DNA from 2 places in the Lysinibacillus phoenicis genome. Region 2 is predicted to be linked to the other one. Evidence: predicted binding sites of a transcription regulator. Region 2 holds the regulator's gene; the other holds the start of a gene.
What was found. Region 2 encodes Rex, which represses fermentation and respiration genes when NADH is low (regulators of the CRP and FNR family bind a similar motif). Its sites were predicted from a motif close to TTGTGAAATATTTCACAA; they were not measured.
Positions count from the first base shown of each region.

Region 1: ABC382_RS18460 (cytochrome ubiquinol oxidase subunit I) is a predicted target of Rex. The motif match lies at 3,943-3,960, and genes of this name have one in related genera.

Region 1 is NZ_JBDFMP010000002.1:3,402,383-3,412,796, reverse strand. It holds gene rlmD (23S rRNA (uracil(1939)-C(5))-methyltransferase RlmD) at 1-1,078, opposite strand, end outside; gene cydS (cytochrome bd oxidase small subunit CydS family protein) at 1,188-1,310, opposite strand; gene ABC382_RS18465 (cytochrome d ubiquinol oxidase subunit II) at 1,324-2,349, opposite strand; gene ABC382_RS18460 (cytochrome ubiquinol oxidase subunit I) at 2,346-3,692, opposite strand; gene ABC382_RS18455 (hypothetical protein) at 4,160-4,516, opposite strand; gene ABC382_RS18450 (diacylglycerol kinase) at 4,547-5,461, opposite strand; gene ABC382_RS18445 (thioredoxin family protein) at 5,534-6,097, opposite strand; gene gatB (Asp-tRNA(Asn)/Glu-tRNA(Gln) amidotransferase subunit GatB) at 6,254-7,681, opposite strand; gene gatA (Asp-tRNA(Asn)/Glu-tRNA(Gln) amidotransferase subunit GatA) at 7,683-9,146, opposite strand; gene gatC (Asp-tRNA(Asn)/Glu-tRNA(Gln) amidotransferase subunit GatC) at 9,171-9,458, opposite strand; gene ABC382_RS18425 (CamS family sex pheromone protein) at 9,691-10,414, opposite strand, start outside.
Region 2 is NZ_JBDFMP010000002.1:3,289,651-3,300,064, forward strand. It holds gene tsaB (tRNA (adenosine(37)-N6)-threonylcarbamoyltransferase complex dimerization subunit type 1 TsaB) at 1-465, shown strand, start outside; gene rimI (ribosomal protein S18-alanine N-acetyltransferase) at 458-910, shown strand; gene tsaD (tRNA (adenosine(37)-N6)-threonylcarbamoyltransferase complex transferase subunit TsaD) at 910-1,926, shown strand; gene ABC382_RS17965 (ABC transporter ATP-binding protein) at 2,359-4,299, opposite strand; gene ABC382_RS17970 (redox-sensing transcriptional repressor Rex) at 4,550-5,185, shown strand; gene ABC382_RS17975 (twin-arginine translocase TatA/TatE family subunit) at 5,352-5,537, shown strand; gene tatC (twin-arginine translocase subunit TatC) at 5,555-6,379, shown strand; gene ABC382_RS17985 (CPBP family intramembrane glutamic endopeptidase) at 6,469-7,233, opposite strand; gene groES (co-chaperone GroES) at 7,404-7,688, shown strand; gene groL (chaperonin GroEL) at 7,817-9,448, shown strand; gene ABC382_RS18000 (FecCD family ABC transporter permease) at 9,816-10,414, shown strand, end outside.

The DNA.
Region 1 (10,414 bases), 110 kb from region 2:
CAAAATAAGTATTTGTAAAACCATTGAGTACTGCGTTGCGTTTGGCATCTTCAATTGCTTGTGGGACAATTTCAACTCCCATGACTGCTTTTGCTTTTTGTGCAAGGAATAAAGAAATCGTACCAATTCCACAATACGCATCAATGACGCGTTCATCACCCTGCAAGTCAGCATAATCCAATGCTTGTTTGTAGAGGACCTCTGTTTGCTCTGGGTTGACTTGATAGAAGGAGCGAGCTGAAATTTCAAAGCGTACGTCGCCAATTGTATCTATAATGACATCCTTACCCCAAAGGTTGATCGTGTCATCACCAAAAATCACATTGGTTTTCTCACTATTCACATTTTGCATAATTGACGTGATATTCGGAACGAGCTTTTGAATCACTGCAATGGCTGCCTCTTTTTGAGGGAACTTTTTCTTTTTGGTCACGAGGACAACCATGACTTCACCTGTTGCTCGTGCCTTTCGAATGACAACATGACGTAGCATTCCTTCATGTGTATGTTCGTTGTAAGGGCGAATCCCTATCGCGTTTAATTCTTTTTTCAAGCCAGCTAGAATTGCGTCTGCTTCTCCTGTTTGAATTAAGCAACGTTCCATATCAACAATGCTATGTGTTTTTGTTTTATAAAACCCTGCAATCGCTTGACCTGACTCATTTTCAGAGAAAGGAATCTGCGCTTTATTACGATAATGCCAAGGCTCTTTCATTCCTTTTACAGGAAGAACTGGTGCATCAATTTTACCAATGCGCTGCATCACATTACGCACCATATTTTCTTTCCATTTTAGCTGTCCCTCATAGGATAAATGCTGTAATTGACAGCCGCCACATTGTTTGAAATAGGCACAAGGTGCTTCTACTCGGTCTGGTGATGGCTCTATAATTTCTACAACTTTTGCAAAGCCATAATTTTTCAAAGTTTTCATCACATGGATTTCAGCTGTTTCATTTGGTAGTGCGCCTTGTATAAATAATGGATAGCCCTCAACCTTAGCGACACCATTACCATCATGCGTTAAATCTTCTATATAAACAGTAAGTCGTTCATTTTTTTTCACGGGTGCTGACATTCGTACATCCTCCATTTCAATCTCCTTATTGTAGCATGTGTTGGCGAATGAAAAAAGAACAAGACTTGCCGTCATCATTTCTCTTGTAGCTCACTTGAAAAAAGAGCCGCTATTCGCGACTCTTTCCTTGCTCTTTAGTAATATGATAATCCCTTGGTGCCCACCAAAAAGCACACAAGATACCAAGAATGACGACAATAAAAGGCGCATAAAAAATTAAAAAACTTTGCATAATTGATTTCCTCCTATGCGTGATTGTCTTCTTTTCCTGTCACATAGTTTTTATTGAACAAGAATAATTTCATCAATAAATAAAGTGAAGGGAGAAGAAGACACAGCCCTAAAATAAATGCGATGACTAAAGCAATCGCCATTTGTGTGCTTGTGAAGCTATCGTAAATTGTTAAATACGGATACAGTAAATATGGATATTGCGCAATACCATACGCAAAGAAAGCTACTGCAAATTGAGCTATAAGAAGACCAACTGCGAGACCGTATTTTTTACGCATCGCAATGAGTATGACTGTGATGATAAATAAAACAGCTGAAATCGCAAACATCCACCATAAATTAACCATGTGGCTAAAACTTTCTGGATTGATGGATTTCATTTCATACATAATACCAAGTGCACTAATCATTAAAGGAGCTGCCCAAACAAGTGCATATTTTCGCATCAGTTTTGTTGCTTCTTTGTCATTTGCTTTATGGGCATACCAAGTTAAAAATACAGCCGATATATACAATACAGCAGCAATACTTAGTACTACGATGCTCCATGCAAATGGACTTGTATATAAAGTCCAATAGTTTAGCACAGGTTGCCCTTCGACTAGATCAACATAGCCTCCACCCGCAATGGCAAAGACCACAGACAAGGAAGCGGGAATTAATAAACCTGCCACACCATATGTCAGTGTATATCCTATATGTCCTCGTGTTCCATAGGATTCAAAGGCATAGTAGGAGCCTCGAATTGCCAATAGTACAAGTGAAATACTGACTGGTATAAGTAAAATCGTTCCGTAATAAAAAGCAGTTTGCGGGAAAAATCCTACGATTCCTACAAAGAAGAATACTAAAAAGACATTAGTTACTTCCCAGACTGGCGATAAATAACGTTTAATAATATTTGTTAAAATGTGATTTTTACCAATAAGGAGACTATAGGCGTTAAAGAAGCCAGCACCAAAATCAATTGATGCGACAATCACATAGCCAAATAGAAAAATCCATAATACTGAAATACCTAATATCTCTAACGTCATAGAATGTCACCGCCTTTTTCAGAGTGACGATCTTCAATCTCACGTTCGATTGGATTCTTTTTAAACATTCGTACCAATACAACAATACTTCCTACAGCTAATACAGCATAAACACCTGCAAATAATAGCATCATTAAATCCACATGATCACTCGTAGTAGCTCCTTCTGGTGTACGCATCAAACCATAAAGTATCCATGGTTGTCGTCCCACTTCTGCAAGCCACCATCCCGCTTCAATGGCGATGATGGACAGTGGTCCTCCCGCTACAATAATCCATCTATACCATCGTGAATGAATAAACTGCCATCTCCGTGCCTTCCCTACAACATAAAGTAATGAAACTAGCACCATAAACATACCGATGGAAACCATGATATCGAAGAGATAATGAATATAGAGTGGTGGTAGATCCTCTTCCGCAAATTGATCTAAGCCGATTACCTCTGCATTAGGATTAAAATGTGCAAGAATGCTTAAAGCATACGGAATTTTGATTGCATATTTTACTTCTTCTCCATCTAATACACCAAATAGTACAAGAGAAGCTTTACCTTCTGTTTCAAAATGCCATTCTGCTGCGGCAAGTTTTTCCGGTTGATATTCGGCTAAGTATTTTCCTGAAAAATCTCCAATCACCGCTGCTGCTATGGAGAAGATCAAGCCAATTTTCATTAATAAAAGTAAAGATTTCTTATGGTATACATGCTTAGAACCTTTTAGCATTCTAAATCCTGCAATAGCTGCTAGCACAAAGGCCGATGTCATATACGCTGTAACGAGCACATGTGCCACCTTTGTCGGCATGGCTGGATTAAACATTGCAAGAAAAGGTTGTATATTAACAAGTTCACCGTCTACAATATCGAATCCTCTCGGCGCATTCATAAAAGCATTGACGATTGTAATGAATACCGCTGACATTGATGCTCCCACAGCAACAGGGATTAACAATAGCATATGCTTTTTCTGACTATCAAAGCGGTCCCATGTATATAAATATATGCCCAAGAAGATTGCTTCAAAGAAAAATGCAAACGTTTCCATAAATAGTGGTAATGCAATTGTTTGACCAGCTAGCTGCATAAAGTTAGGCCACAATAAAGAAAGTTGTAAGCCAATGGCAGTCCCTGTTACAACACCAACTGCCACAGTAATAACAAAACCACGCGCCCAACGTCTTGCCATTAAGATATAATGCTCATCATTCTTTTTATACCCAGTCCATTGTGCAATCATAATCATTAACGGGACACCCACACCAATCGTTGCATAAATAATATGGAACGATAATGTTAACTCCGTTAAGGCTCGACTCCAAAAGACTGCTGATTCATTAATCATCTCATTGCCCCCCTAACTTCCAAATATTCTTCCAAGAATGGAAAGTAGCATAATAATTGCAACACCAAAGCTTAGCCATATAAGCTTCTTTTCTTGTGACTTATACAAAGGCAACACTTCCTTTCCCTTATCCATACCCCCATTTTCCACTATTACAACGAAAAAAACCTTAATAACGGCCTGAAATTTCAGCCTATTATTAAGGTTTCAAATTTTGTTCAAGTAATATACGCACATTCGCCAAACATTTTTCTAAATTCATTCACAATTCCAGTTCTAAATGATAAAACCGGGATTTCATTGGATTTTATTCTAGTCAGGGAAAATGGATAGAATGGATTTTCAGGAATTTTCTTGCTTCGTAAGTTTCTTTTGATTGTATATTGAAGTTAATTGGGGTGAGCTTTCTTTTGAGCTGGTCTACCTCTTCTATGAGCGCTTTTGGTTTCCTTTTGATCGGCTTCTCTTCACTTTGGAGCACTTTCGACTCCCTTATGAGCGGGTGCCACACCTTTTTGAGCGCTTCCGGCTTTCTTTCGAGCGGGTGCCACACCTTTTTGAGCGCTTTTGCCTTCCTTTCGAGCGGGTCTCACACCTTTTTGAGCGCTTCCGGCTTCCTTTTGAGCGGGTGCCACACTTTTATGAGCGCTTCCGCCTTCCTTTCGAGCGGGTGCCACACTTTTATGAGCGCTTCTGGCTTCCGTTCGAGCGGGTGCCACACCTTTTTGAGCGCTTCCGGCTTCCGTTCGAGCGGGTGCCACACTTTTATGAGCGCTTCCGGCTTCCTTTTGAGCGGGTGGCCACACATTATGAAAAAAGCTCATCCACACTATACTGGATGAGCTTTATAATATTTAAATTCGGTCTTCTTCTCGAATATCAGCAAGAGGAACAAAGATTTCAATATGACGCTTCAGGTTTTCAAATGTAGCAGGTGCGTCACCGCCATATTCGCCATCTAGGTTGAGATGTACCTCATTTTCAGTTGTCACTTTGACGACACTAGCTTTTTTGTAAATGACGCGATCATCATTCAGGTGCTCGCCTCTTAAGGCCATCGCAGCTAGTTGAATAAACTCTGGGAGGCTTACTTTTTTTAGTACTAGCAATGTAAAGTATCCATCATTAATGCTTGCATCAGGTGCTAGTTTTTCAAAGCCTCCAACTGAATTCGTTAATCCACATAGGAACATCATGGCATCACCGTCAAACACTTCGCCATCATATTCGATGCGCATGTGCGAGGCCTTAATTGAAGGGATCATTTCTACTGCCTTTAAATAATAAGCTAACTGACCAAGCATCGTTTTCATTTTACTTGGTACTTCATATGTTAGCTCCGTAATGCGTCCTCCAGCAGCAATATTGATAAAATAGCGTTCACCATTTAATAGACCCACATCAACAGGTAATGTGTCGCCTTGAATAATAATGTCTACTGCCTCATCAATATTTCGAGGAATATGCACGGCACGGGCAAAATCATTTGTAGTGCCCATCGGAATTAGACCAACTTTCGGACGGTTTTCAAATGGACTTACACCTGAAACAACTTCATTTAATGTGCCATCTCCACCAACTGCGATGATGATATCAAAACCGCGTTCTACCGCATTTTTTGCTGCAAGCGTTGCATCACCCTCACATGTTGTTGCGTGACAGGATGTTTCATAGCCTGCTACCTCTAGTTTTTCCAACACCTCTGGTAGATGTTTCTTAAACACTTCGCGTCCAGATGTAGGATTATAAATGATTCTTGCTCGTTTCATAACATACCTTCCTGCTTCATAAGATTCTATTTCATTCAACGAATTATACATCGAAATGTTGCCATGCTTTTGTTATTTTTGTAAAGCGTTTGTTACCTGCTTTTTAAAATCCTCATAGACATACGTCCAGTATGTTTGATTCGAAATGTTTTCCTCTCGAATTTCTGCATATAAGGCTTTTTGAGCTTCTTCAAATGCTGGATCTTCCTTATCAGGTAAGCTCGCACGTTTTGTTACTACTAGTTCTTGTAATTCAGGTGCACGTGGTCCCCATTTGCCAATAACCTCACCTGCATCATCTAATAGCAAGTAAATTGGGATCGCACGACCACCATTTGTTAGATAACGGTCAATAAGTTCTGTATCTGCATCACGGAAAACAGTACGCATCTCTAATCCTGCTGCTTCAGCAACACGACGAATAATTGGATTGTTTAACATTGCATCTCCGCACCAGTCTTCTGTGATTGTTAAAATTTTTGGTTGTTTGTTCTTTAACAATTCGATAAAACCATCATTTGTTGGCACTTCAAAGCCATCATAAATACGAAAGCTCTCTTCCTTCAGTGTAGACATATTGTCCATATATTGTTGTATTGAAATAGCTTCATTGAAATATTGTTGTTCTGTTTTCATTGGCTCGTCCCCCTTATTATTATCTATTCTATATTTTGCTATGAATACTCTTTTTAAACAACTATTAAGTATCGTGAATTTCAAATTTGTTACATTTATTAAAATTAATAGCCGAGGGAGCAAGAAGCTCTCTCGGCTATTATGTTACAACGAGTATTATCGTTTGGCAATTTCTTGTTGTAATAATTTATTAACCATTGGTGGATTGGCTTGGCCTTTTGTTGCTTTCATAATTTGACCAACTAAGAAGCCAATAGCACGATCCTTACCATTTTTGAAGTCTTCGATAGATTGAGCATTGTTATCTAAAACCTCTGTTACGATAGCTAGTAATGCACCCTCATCGGAAATTTGAACTAACCCTTTAGCTTTTACAATTTCCTGTGCAGAACCACCTTTTTCAACTAATTCAGCAAATACCTTTTTACCGATCTTAGAAGAAATTGTACCATCAGAAATTAATTTCACCATCTCAGCAAGGTTTTCTGGTGTTAATGCAGTATCTTTTAAGTCTTTTAATTCTGCATTTAAGTAAGCAGAAACATCACCCATTAGCCAGTTGGCAGATAGTTTTGCATCTGCACCATTTGCTACCATTGCCTCGAAGAAGTCTGAGATTTCTTTAGAAATAACAAGCACACCTGCATCATATGGTGTTAAGCCTAATTCTTCAACGTAACGTTTTTTACGTGCATCTGGAAGCTCAGGAATTTCAGATTTTACACGCTCTAACCATTCGTCATCAATAGAAAGACGAACTAAGTCTGGCTCTGGGAAGTAGCGGTAATCATCTGTTCCCTCTTTAACACGCATTAAAATTGTTTTACCTGTTTTTTCATCAAAACGACGTGTTTCTTGCTCAATCACGCCACCTGATAATAATACATCTGCTTGGCGTAATTCTTCATGCTCTAAACCACGACGAACATAGTTGAAGGAGTTGAGGTTTTTAAGCTCTGTTTTTGTTCCAAACTCTTCTTGACCATAAGGACGAATAGAAATGTTGGCATCACAACGAAGTGATCCTTCTTCCATCTTACAGTCAGATACTTCTGTATATTGGATAATTGATTTTAATTTTTCAAGGTAAGCATACGCTTCGTTTGGTGTACGAATGTCTGGCTCTGAAACGATTTCTACTAGTGGTGTTCCTTGACGGTTAAAGTCAACTAATGAATGATCACCAGCATGTGAAAGTTTACCAGCATCTTCTTCCATATGAAGACGTGTAATACCAATACGTTTTGTATAGCCGTCTACTTCAATATCAATCCAGCCATTTTTACCGATTGGTTTATCAAATTGTGAGATTTGATAAGCTTTCGGATTATCTGGATAGAAGTAGTTTTTACGGTCAAACTTTGTTTCTTGCTCGATTTCCATGTTAAGTGCAAGAGCGGCACGCATTGCGAAATCTACCACATTTTTATTAAGTACTGGTAGGACACCAGGATAGCCTAAGTCGATTACTGTTGTATTTGTATTTGGTTCAGCACCGAAGTGAGCAGGTGCTGGTGAGAAGATTTTTGAGTTAGTTTTCAACTCAACGTGTACTTCTAAACCAATGACTGTTTCAAAGTTCATGTTATTTTCCCTCCCACATTTGAGGAACTTCTTTATGGAACTCCGTTGCTTGTTCAAAAGCATGAGCTACACGGTAAATAGTTGCTTCATCGAAGTATTTACCGATAATTTGTAAACCTAGTGGTAAGCCATTTTCAAAGCCACATGGAATAGAAATGGCTGGTACGCCTGCTAAGTTCATCGGGATTGTTAAAATATCGTTGGCATACATTGTCATAGGATCATCAACGTTTTCACCAATTTTGAAAGCTGGTGTTGGAGATGTTGGTCCAATGATTACGTCAAAGTCTTCAAATACTTTGTCGTAGTCTGCTTTGATCAGTGTACGTGCTTGTTGTGCTTTTTTATAATAGGCGTCATACGTACCAGCACTTAATGAGTAAGTTCCTAGCATAATACGACGTTTTACTTCATCACCAAATCCTTGTGCACGTGTTTCTTTATAAAGATCCATTAAATTAGTAACGTTTTCTGCACGGAAACCATAACGGATACCATCGAAACGGGATAAGTTAGAAGACGCTTCAGATGAAGAAAGGATATAGTACGCTGCAAGTGCATATTTCGAATGAGGAAGAGATACTTCTTCTACTGTAGCACCTAAGCCTTTTAATACTTCTAATGCAGCAAGCACTGATTGACGTGCTGCTTCGCCAACACCCTCACCAAGGAATTCTTTTGGTACAGCGATACGTAAACCTTTTACATCACCAGTAAGAGCTGCTGCATAATTTGGCACCTCTACGTTTGCAGAAGTAGAATCATTTGGATCTAAACCTGCAATCGCTTCAAGTAATAGCGCATTATCTTCAACATTGCGTGTAATTGGTCCAATTTGATCTAGAGATGATGCAAATGCTACTAGACCAAAACGAGATACACGACCATATGTAGGTTTCATTCCTACAACACCACAGTAAGCTGCAGGTTGACGGATTGAACCACCTGTATCAGAACCAAGAGAGAATGGAACTTCCCCTGCTGCTACTGCTGCTGCAGATGCACCTGAAGATCCCCCTGGTACGTGGTTTAAGTTCCATGGATTTTTTGTTGTTTTATAGTATGAGTTTTCGTTAGAAGAACCCATAGCAAACTCGTCCATGTTTAATTTACCGATTGTAATCATTCCAGCTTCGCGTAGCTTATTTACAACAGTTGCATCGTAAATTGGCATAAAGCCTTCTAGAATTTTAGAGGCACAAGTTGTTTCTAATCCTTCTGTTACAATGTTGTCTTTCACACCGATTGGAAGACCAAATAAAGGTCCACGCTTTTCAAATGGTACTTTATCCATTTCAGCAGCTTGTGCAGTTGCTTTTTCTTCGTTTGAAGCAAGGAATGCTTGTACATCGCCATCAAGCTTTGCAATACGTTCGTATGCTTCTTTCGTTAAGTCAGCGATTGATAAGTTACCTGCTTTTATTTCAGCTTGTAACTCCTTTGCTGAACGTTCAAATAACGTCATGAGGAATCCTCCTATGTTTTAGTATTACATGATAGCTGGTACTTTTACTTGACCATCTTCTTGTTCTTTTACGTTTAACATCATTACTTCGCGGTCTAAACCTTTTACTGCTACATCTTCACGCATTACATTCACTAGTGGTAAAACGTGAGTAGTTGGTTCAACATTTGTTGTATCTAGCTCATTTAACTGCTCCGCAAATTCAGTAATTTTTCCAAGTTGCTCAGCAAATTTCTCTGCTTCTTCTTCTGTTATTGCAAGACGTGCTAAATTTGCCACGTGCTTTACTTCTTCTTTTGTTAATTTAGCCATATTTCACACCTCCGAATACTTGTTCAATTCATTGTTTTTATTGATAACAATAGGGTTGAATAAAGTTAACCATGCCAATAATCATAACATTTTTCATATTAAAAATCACAACTTTCACCAAAAATATAGAAACTTTCACTACTATAGCAAAGTGTTGTCACGATATACCAGTTCCCTCTCCTGCATTTTATCCGTCTACATAAAAATATAGCCAGCACAGAGGCTGACTATTTTAATCATAAACATGAACGAAAGGATCCTTGTCATTGGCTTTTTTTATGATCAATGCCTCTGGACCATTTACTGAAGTAACGCTCACTTCAACATGAATATTATCAAATTGATTGATTAAAATACCTGTCAAATATTGCGTAAAGCCTATTATTTCAGCTTTGCCGAAAAATTGGATTGGAATTTCAATCGAAAGATTTTGTATTTGCTTATTACGATAGAAGCCAGTCCCGATCACACTTGTATAGTTAGAGAAATATTTATCAACATCTTGTTTAAAATTCTTGAAATTATTGTTGATATCACGGTATACATCCTGTGAATCATCTGTTGGGAACAGGACGTAATTTTCATCTATTCCTTCCCAATCAGCAATGTTATTCTGTCCAGCTTTTGCTACACCATAGCTAAAATAGGTTCCTGGAATAATCTGATTGCGAGCTTGCTGTTTAAACAAGCCAACAACAATCGGAATATCCTTTAACTCATCACGTGTTCGCAAACGCGAAACAATTTCCGCGGCCATTTTTTTGCCTTGCTCAACAAGAGTAGACTCAGAAATTGGTTTCTCGTAGTATTCACCATATTGTTCCTTTTGATAATAATAAATAGAATTTAACGCAAGACCGATTGATATTCCACCTAATTTAACTTTATTATCCTTTGTCTTCGTTAAGTAATTTTGCTCGACAATATGGGATAAATAAACAGGAGCCTTTAGTGCT
Region 2 (10,414 bases):
CTTGCATGGACATTGCAGAAGCCTTTAGTGGGGATATCTAGTTTAAAGGCATTAGCTGCAAATGCCGCCTTATATAATGGGTTGGTTTGCCCAATTTTTGACGCAAGAAGAGGCAATGTCTATACGGCCGTTTATCAAGGCCAAGCATTAGAGGCTATTGTCGAGGATTATCATACACATATCACTGATTTATTAGAGCGTTTGAAGGCATTAGAGGCACCTATTTTGTTTGTGGGAACAGATGTAGATATTTTTTGGGACAATATTGTAGAAGTTCTTGGTGATACAGCAGTACGTGCACCATTTAGTCTTGACTTGCCACGAGCGGCGGAAGTAATTCGTGTTGCGACTAAAATGGAACTTCCAAGTGTTGAAGCTACCCATCACTTTGTCCCACAATATAAACGTATTGCGGAAGCAGAGGCAAATTGGCTGAAAGAACAGAAGGAGAAGGAACATGAGTAGTACTGTAACTTATCGTAAAATGGTCTCTGATGATGTACCTGCAGTCTATGAAATTGAAGTGGCTTCTTTTCCTGTGCCATGGACACTAGATTCATTTTACTATGAGGTACATGAAAATCAGTATGCACACTATGTATTAGCCATCGATGCAGATGACACTATTATTGGTTTTTGTGGCATGTGGATGGTTATAGATGCAGCCCAAATTACAAATGTAGCTGTTATAGAAGCAGCACGTGGCCGAGGGATAGGCGAGGGGCTAATGCGTGAGGCGATGCAAATAGCTCGTTTACACGGAATGGAAGTTATGACTTTAGAGGTACGTGTGACAAATAGCATTGCGCAAAACCTTTATCGCAAGCTACAGTTCCAAGATGGTGGCATACGTAAAGGCTATTATACTGATAACGGGGAGGATGCCCTTGTCATGTGGGTGAATTTATAATGAAAAATGGATTGATATTAGCAATAGAATCGAGCTGTGATGAAACAGCAGCAGCAATCATTCGAAATGGACATGAAATCGTATCGAATGTGGTTGCTTCTCAAATAGAAAGTCATAAGCGATTTGGTGGCGTTGTACCTGAAATTGCCTCACGTCATCATGTCGAACAAATTACAATGGTGATAGAAGAGGCATTAGCACAAGCTAAGTTAAAGCCAGAAGATTTAGATGCGGTTGCTGTTACAGAGGGTCCTGGTCTAGTAGGGGCCTTGTTGATTGGCATTAATGCGGCTAAGGCTTTTGCTTTTGCAAACAACTTGCCGATTGTTGGTGTACATCATATTGCGGGTCATATTTATGCAAATGCACTCGTTCAGCCAATGGAATTTCCCTTATTAGCACTTGTCGTATCAGGTGGTCATACAGAGCTTGTCTATATGAAGGAACATGGTTCTTTCGAGGTCATTGGTGAAACGCGAGATGATGCAGCTGGAGAAGCCTATGATAAAGTGGCACGTGTATTAAATTTACCTTACCCAGGTGGCCCACGTATTGATCAGCTTGCTCATGAGGGCGAAGAGGCTGTTCCATTTCCAAGGGTATGGCTAGAAGAGGATTCTTACGATTTTAGTTTTAGTGGCTTAAAATCAGCCGTCATTAATTATAAACATAATATGGATCAAAGAGGTGAAGACATTTCACCCGCAGCTGTTGCAAAAGGCTTCCAGGAAAGTGTTGTAGAAGTATTAACTGCTAAAACGTTGCGAGCTGCTCGACAATATCGAGTGAAACAGGTCATTGCAGCAGGCGGTGTAGCCGCGAATAAAGGCTTGCGTGCTTCATTAGAGGCTGTATTTTCAAAGGAAGGTATTCCGTTTTTTGTACCACCACTTAAATTGTGTACGGATAATGCGGCGATGATTGGTGCTGCAGCTATGCCAATGTTGGAAGCGGGCGTTAGAGGAAATTTAACGATGAATGGACGTCCAGGAATGGAATTAAAATCCTGGGTGTAGAGATGAAAGAGGTATCTATTTTTTAGATATCTCTTTTTGATTGTCGAAAATATGTAGATAATATAAGAATGATGCTAAGAGAATAGGTACTATTTAAGTTTAATTGACAAATTTTTCAGAAAATTATCCACAGGTAAAGTACTGAACTAAATAGCGAACACGCGTACTTATGCACAAAATGTTGATAACTTGTGCATAACTTGTGATTATTCAATATATAGTAGCTCTTTTTACGTGAATATATGTGGATAAAATAAATTTTGGTTGTGGACAATGTGGAAAACTCTGTTGATATGTTGGTATTACTAGATTTTTAGTGTGTATAAAACTGTGGGCATTTTTTGTCGAAAAATAGCACTTGACCAATATATATGAAAAATAAAGAGGAGTAAAGAAAAAAGCCATATGTGAAGGCATATGGCTTAAATCAAATTACATATTAATATTTTCTAATTCCTCATTCAACTCAAGCCATTCTAATTCCAATAGCTCATGCTGTTCTTTAGCAGTGGCTAATTCATTTTGTAGCTGTGAAATTTTTTCATGGTCAGTGAAAATAGCAGGGTTGCAAAGGGCTTCCTCTAGATTTTCAACAATAGCTGTTGTTTCTTGCATTTTACCTTCTAAATCTTCGATAGAACGTTTAATTTGACGTTCACGTTTTTTTGCTTCTTTATCAATTTTAGAGGTGGAAGTTTTATCAGGAAGGTCTTGCTGTACTTGTGGTTGAGAAGCTGCCTTCATTTGAGCTAGCTCCAATAGTTCCTGTTTTTTCTCCACATAATAATCATAGTCACCTAAATATTCAAATGACCCAGTTCCAGATAATTCAACAACTTTTGTCGCAATCCGATTAATGAAGTAGCGGTCATGTGAGACAAATAGAAGCGTGCCAGGATAATCGATTAACGCATTTTCCAGCACTTCTTTACTATCTAAGTCTAGGTGGTTTGTAGGCTCATCCAAGATTAAAAAATTTGCCTTTTGCAACATTAATTTAACGAGAGCAAGTCGTGCTTTTTCTCCACCAGATAAAGAGGATACGACTTTGTCTACATCTTCTCCACTAAAAAGGAAACGCCCCAATACGGTGCGAACATCTTTTTCATTCATGAGCGGCCATTCATCCCATAGCTCTTTCAAGACACTTTTATTGCTTGAGAGCTTGGCTTGCTCTTGATCATAATAACCAATTTGTACATTTGTACCATAGCGAATATCGCCTGAAATAGGTGGTAAGTCTTTCACAATTGTTTTTAATAATGTCGATTTACCAACCCCGTTAGGACCTACAAGCGCTATCCGGTCTTCGCGAAAAGTTCGGAGGTTGATGCCATTAGAAATAGGAAGATTATAGCCGATTGTTAAATCATCAACTGATAAAACATCATTACCACTTTGTCTTTCAATAGTAAAACCGAAACTAGCAGATTTTTCATCACCGTCTGGTGAATCCATCCACTCAGTTCGTTCAAGCATTTTACGTCGACTCTGTGCCATTTTTGTTGTGGAGGCACGAGCAATATTCTTTTGAATAAAATCCTCTAGCTTGGCCTTTTCGTCTTGCTGACGTTCATAGAGCTTAACATCTCGTTCGTAGTTTTTAGCTTTTTCATCTAAATAAGCACTATAATTACCTGTGTATTTAGTGACACGATGGCGGGATACTTCATAGACAATAGAAACAACTTGGTCTAAGAAATAGCGGTCATGGGAAACAATTAAAATAGCGCCTTCATAGCTCTTTAAGTAGGATTCCAACCATGATAATGTTTCGATATCTAAATGGTTTGTAGGCTCATCGAGAATTAACAGATCAGGTTTACTAAGCAAGAGCTTAGCAAGTGCTAAACGTGTGCGCTGTCCGCCGGATAGTGAGCTAATTGGTTTATCATAGTCTTCTGGATAGAACTGCATTCCATGAAGTACTGAGCGAATGTCTGACTCATATTGATAACCACCAGCATCCTTAAAATTATGTTGTAATTGATCGTATTCAGACATAACTTTCGCATAGACAGTTGGATTTTCGTATACTGCAGGATCAGCCATTCGCTGTTCGAGCGAGCGTAGTGTTTGCTCTTGGGCTAAAAGTGATTCGAAAATTGTCATCATTTCATCCCAAATAGTTAGTGTAGAATTTAATCCAGCATGCTGCTCTAAATAACCAATCTGAATATCCTTTGGAATAATGATATCGCCTGAATCATAGGACATTTGTCCAGCGATTATTTTTAATAATGTCGATTTACCTGCACCGTTTCGCCCTACTAAGGCAACGCGATCACGGTGTTGAACTTCTAATTTAACGCCACTTAAAATTTCATCTGCAAGAAAGGATTTTGTTAGTTGATTGACCTGTAAAACAATCATTCTTGACACCTCAATTCTACCTTAGTTTAATGGATGAACGATCTACGTGCAATGTCGGTGCTTTACTTATTCCTAGCAGTCATGTAAGATTGAAACGATTTCTTTTTAGTTAGCTGCGTAAAAGCGCCGTTAACTAAAGAGAAATACTCGAGGGTAAGCAAAAATTTAGTTATAGTTCAGGATGAATGTATTAAAATTATTAGTTATATAAAGTAAAATGGACTGAGGTACATTGTAAGGAGGAAAAAGTTTGAAACAAGAATTAAAAATTCCACAAGCCACTACAAAAAGACTTCCTCTGTACTATCGATTTATTCAAAACTTTGCACAAGAAGGTATGGAACGTATATCGTCAAAGGAACTGAGTGAAGCGATGAAAATAGATTCTGCAACCATTCGCCGTGATTTTTCTTACTTTGGTGCTCTAGGGAAGAAAGGCTATGGCTACGATGTGCAGCATCTATTACAATTTTTTAGCCAAACGCTTGATCAGCATGAAACAACAAAAGTAGCGTTAATTGGCGTGGGGAATTTGGGCAGTGCATTATTAAAATATAATTTTCAAAAAAACCATAATACCCATATTGTCGTAGCTTTTGATTCAAAAGCGCCTAAGGATGGCAAAATGATTAGCAATATTCCTGTTTTTCATCCAGATTTATTGGAGGAGAAATATGCGGAGTATGGCGCAGAGCTTGCCATTTTAACCGTTTCGCCACGCTCTGCACAAAAAATGGCAGATCGCTTAGCGGCAATGGATGCAAAGGGCATTTTGAACTTTACACCAGAGCGGTTAACAGTACCTGATAGAATGCAACTCTTAACTATTGATTTATCGGTAGAATTGCAAGCGCTTATTTATTTAATTCGTAATCAGGAAGAGTGAAAATTATACATATTTTTTAAGTGTAGTTCACCGTTTCTGTCAAATAGAAATTGTAAATAAAAGGTGGTAAAAACTGTGAGAGTGACGAAAAACTTTCACATATAATTAGTTAGCAAAATGGCGAATTATGCGTTAAAATGATGGATATAAAGAGGAGGTGGCTGTAATGGGTGGTATTGGTCCTATGAGCCTCATTATTATCGGAGTTGTCGCGTTACTAATTTTTGGTCCTAAAAAGTTACCAGAGCTTGGTAAGGCATTTGGTTCAACACTACGTGAATTCAAAAATGCTACTAAAGGTTTAGCAGACGAAGATGATGATGATAAGAAAAAGAAAGAACTAGATAAGTAAGTTAGGATGTTTGAGGAATGAATCCAAAAGATCTAACTGTTATTGAGCATATAGAAGAATTAAGAAAACGGCTGTTCATTGTTGCCGTTTTCTTTGTTCTAGCTATGGCTGGCGGTTTTTTCGTCGCAAAGCCGCTTGTAAAATACCTTCAAGCTACTGGAGCAAAATATAATATAGAGCTCCATGCATTTGACGTAGTAACACCGCTTGCAATTTATATCCAAATTGTATTTTTAATAGCATTTATTCTTTCATCGCCTGTGTTAATGTATCAATTATGGTCGTTTATTAGCCCTGGACTAAGGGAGGTAGAACGAAGAGCAACCTTAAGCTATATACCGTATTCATTTTTATTGTTTATCGCAGGGTTATCCTTTTCATACTTTTTGCTATTCCCGTATGTCATAAAATTCATGATGAATTTATCAAATGATTTAGACATACAGCAAACCATTGGTATACATGAGTATTTTACATTTTTGTTTAAGCTCACAATACCGTTTGGTTTCCTTTTCCAGTTACCAATTGTTGTATTATTCTTTTCTCGAATTGGGCTTTTAAATCCTGACTTGTTAATACGTATCCGTAAATATTCATACTTTGCTTTATTCGTCTGTGCTGCTATCATTGCACCGCCTGAGCTGGCGTCACATTTAATGGTTTCGGTACCTTTGTTTATTTTGTATGAAATTAGTATTATGATTTCTCGGATTGGTTATAAAAAATACCTTAAATCTGAGGAGATCCGATTAAAAGAAGAGCAGGAAGCTGAACAAAAGCGTCAGATTGAAGAGGCACTTGAACAGCAAAGAAGACAAATAGAAGAATTCAATCAACAGTAATAAATAAAGCTCGATGCCAAAATAAAGGCATCGAGCTTTTTTTTGTTACAATTCCTTTTTTCAATAAATTTACATAGCTTTACAAAAAATTATTGCATTTTTTCTAGTTCTTGAAGAAACTTTTGCAATGGTTCTGCATAGAATTGTACAAGTGTTACAAAACCATTGAGCATGACGTGTGCAATAATAGAAGTCCAAATACGTTTTGTTTTGTGATACAAAAAGGCAAAGATTAAACCACAAATAGTATAAAGCAAGATATGAGAGAAGTCGAAATGGATAATCGCAAAGAATATAGCACTTACGATTGCGGCCACCCAGAAATTTGTTGTTTGGACAAGCGAACCGAATATAACTCTTCGGAAAACAAACTCTTCTAATATGGGCCCAAATACAACAATTGCTAATATAGCAATAGGAGCTCCTTTTGCTATAGCAACGATATCTGCGGTATTTTGGGAGCCTCCTTTGATACCAAAAACAGCCATTTCAATGGCGGCACCAATCATTTGACCAAAGAACACCAGGAAGAAGCCGATGATCCCCCAAACAATCGTGAGAGGTATCGTTTCCTTTTTTCCTTGATAAATATTCCAAAAGGCTTTATCACGAGATGTAAGGATTAAGCTCAAAATGAGTGCAACAGCAAAACTAAGGGCAATATACCAGCCTTGCGTAATGGGGGCCGCTTGTTCAGAAGCTAGACCAGTTATCTTCATAACGAGCTTATGGAACGGTAAGAGCAGCCATCTGCTTGAAATCTGCATAAGAATATAAATCAGCAAAACATACAGCGCTGTTTTTTTATGTTTCGTTATTTTTTGAGAATTAGTCACAATCAAAATCCTTTCCATTTATATGCTTCCTTTCTATTGTAGAGGAATATGGAAAGAAAACAAAATTTTTCGAAGTTCTGACTTGCAAAAAAAAGAGCGATTGATTATCATAATAATTGTGTTAGCACTCATTGAGATAGAGTGCTAATAAATTTAAACAATTATTTATTATTAGGAGGTTGTTTCACTTGTTAAGACCACTAGGAGATCGTATTGTAATTGAACTAATCGAGGTAGAAGAAAAATCTGCATTCGGTATTGTACTACCTGACTCTGCAAAAGAAAAACCACAAGAGGGTAAAGTAGTAGCAGTTGGGACAGGTCGTGTATTAGAGAACGGACAACGTGTAGAGCTTGACGTTAAAGTTGACGACCACATTATTTTCTCTAAGTACTCTGGTACAGAAGTTAAATTTGAAGGTAATGAATACCTAATTTTACGCGAAAGCGATATCCTTGCAATTATTGAATAAGAACATGTAAAGCACCTTAAGTAAGGTGATTGCCTATTGTTTCTTAACATAAGTGACAATAAGGTGAAATTGATATAAATATATTGAAGAAGCTTAACGAATATTCCATTTCAGGAGGGTAAATTCACATGGCAAAAGATATTAAATTCTCAGAAGACGCTCGTTCATTAATGTTACAAGGTGTAGATAAATTAGCGAATGCAGTGAAAGTAACATTAGGACCAAAAGGACGTAATGTTGTATTAGAAAAAAAATTCGGTTCACCACTAATTACAAATGATGGTGTTACAATTGCAAAAGAAATCGAGCTAGAAAACCCATATGAAAACATGGGAGCAAAATTAGTAGCAGAAGTTGCTTCTAAAACAAACGAAATTGCGGGTGATGGTACAACTACAGCAACAGTATTAGCACAAGCAATTATTCGTGAAGGCTTGAAAAATGTAACAGCTGGTGCAAATCCTGTAGGTATCCGTAAAGGTATTGATAAAGCAGTTGCTGCTGCACTTACAGAATTACACGCGATTTCTCGTCCTGTAAGCAATAAAGAAGAAATTGCACAAGTCGCTGCTATTTCGGCTGCTGATGATGAAGTTGGACAACTTATTGCTGAAGCAATGGAGCGAGTTGGTAACGATGGTGTTATTACAATCGAGGAGTCTAAAGGCTTCACAACAGAATTAGATGTAGTAGAAGGTATGCAATTTGACCGTGGCTATGCTTCACACTATATGGTAACAGACACAGATAAAATGGAAGCGGTTCTTGATAACCCATACATTTTAATTACTGATAAAAAAATCACAAACATCCAAGAAGTATTACCATTATTAGAACAAGTGGTACAACAAGGTCGTCCACTGTTAATTATTGCTGAAGATGTTGAAGGTGAAGCTCTTGCAACACTTGTAGTGAACAAGCTTCGTGGTACATTTAATGCTGTAGCAGTAAAAGCACCTGGCTTCGGTGATCGTCGTAAAGCAATGCTAGAAGATATCGCTATCTTAACTGGTGGGCAAGTGATTACAGAAGAATTAGGCTTAGACCTAAAATCAGCTGATATTTCTTCACTTGGTCGTGCAGCAAAAGTTGTTGTGACAAAAGATAACACAACAATTGTTGAAGGTGTAGGCGGTGCAGACGCAATTGAAGCACGTATTACTCAAATCCGTTCACAACTTGCTGAAACAACTTCAGAATTCGATAAAGAAAAATTACAAGAACGTCTTGCAAAATTAGCAGGTGGTGTAGCAGTCATTAAAGTTGGTGCTGCAACTGAAACAGAGCTAAAAGAACGTAAACTTCGTATTGAAGATGCGCTTAACTCTACTCGTGCTGCTGTTGAAGAAGGTATCGTATCAGGTGGTGGTACAGCTCTTCTTAACGTCTATGGTGCTGTGGAAAAAGCAGCTGAAGCTGTAGAAGGCGATGTAGCTACAGGTGTGAAAATTGTTCTACGTGCTTTAGAAGAACCAGTTCGCCAAATTGCTAATAACGCTGGTCTAGAGGGCTCTATCATCGTGGATCGCCTAAAACGTGAAGAAGTGGGCATTGGTTTCAATGCAGCTACTGGCGAATGGGTAAACATGGTAGAGGCAGGCGTAGTAGACCCAGCGAAAGTAACTCGCTCAGCGCTACAAAACGCAGCATCTGTTGCAGCATTATTCTTAACAACAGAAGCAGTTGTTGCTGATATCCCTGAAGCAGCACCAGCAATGCCAGATATGAGCGGTATGGGCGGTATGCCGGGAATGATGTAAGAACCTTACCCCTTTCGTTAGGTATGTAAGGCTAAACATAGTGAATTAGTAGAGGCTTCTCATTAGTTGTGAAAACTTTTGAGGAGCTTCTATTTTTTTGCTTTTCTTCCGTGGGAAATTATATCTCAAAATATGATGTAAAACCAGTTCTCAATGCTTCAGTTGGGAACTGGTTTTTTACTAGCATAATAGCGTTGCTATTGAACCGATTAAGAATGATGTTGAAAACTATGAAAATAATTTTCCTGTTGTTTTTCAATAGATTATCACTTACAATACATATTAATAATGATAATCGTTATCAATAATGATTAATTTTATAGATAGAGGTGAAATTTTGGATAAACAGGAAGCTAACAGAATAGGGATGGGTACTATTTATTATGTTATTATTTTACTTTTAATCGGCTCCATTATAGTCTCTGCAGTTTATTCTGTATCAATAGGACAGGTTAGTATTCCTTTTAAGCAATCAATGGATATTTTGCTTCATGCTATAACCAATGGAAGGCTAGGCTCGTTTGACAATGTGGATAGTGAATCCTACTTGAATATTATTTTACAAGTCAGAATGCCACGAGTAATTTTTGCCTTATTGATTGGGATTGGACTTGCATTATGTGGGACTGTTATGCAGGCAGTTGTGCAAAATCCTCTGGCTGATCCATACATACTTGGTATTTCTTCAGGCGCTTCGCTGGGAGCAACTTTTGCCATTTTGGTTGGATTTGGTAGTAGTGCATTGTTAGCGCAGTTTGGTGTGGCCTTTGGTGCGTTTGCTGGGGCGATGATAACTTCTATGGCTGTGCTTATCTTATCTAGCATAGGGGGTAAAGCCACATCGGTAAAACTCGTTTTATCAGGTGTTGTCATCGGTGCCTTATGTAGTTCATTTTCGAGTCTTATCATCTTTTTTGCGAATAATGCTGAGGGCATTAAAACAGTTACATTTTGGTCGATGGGGAG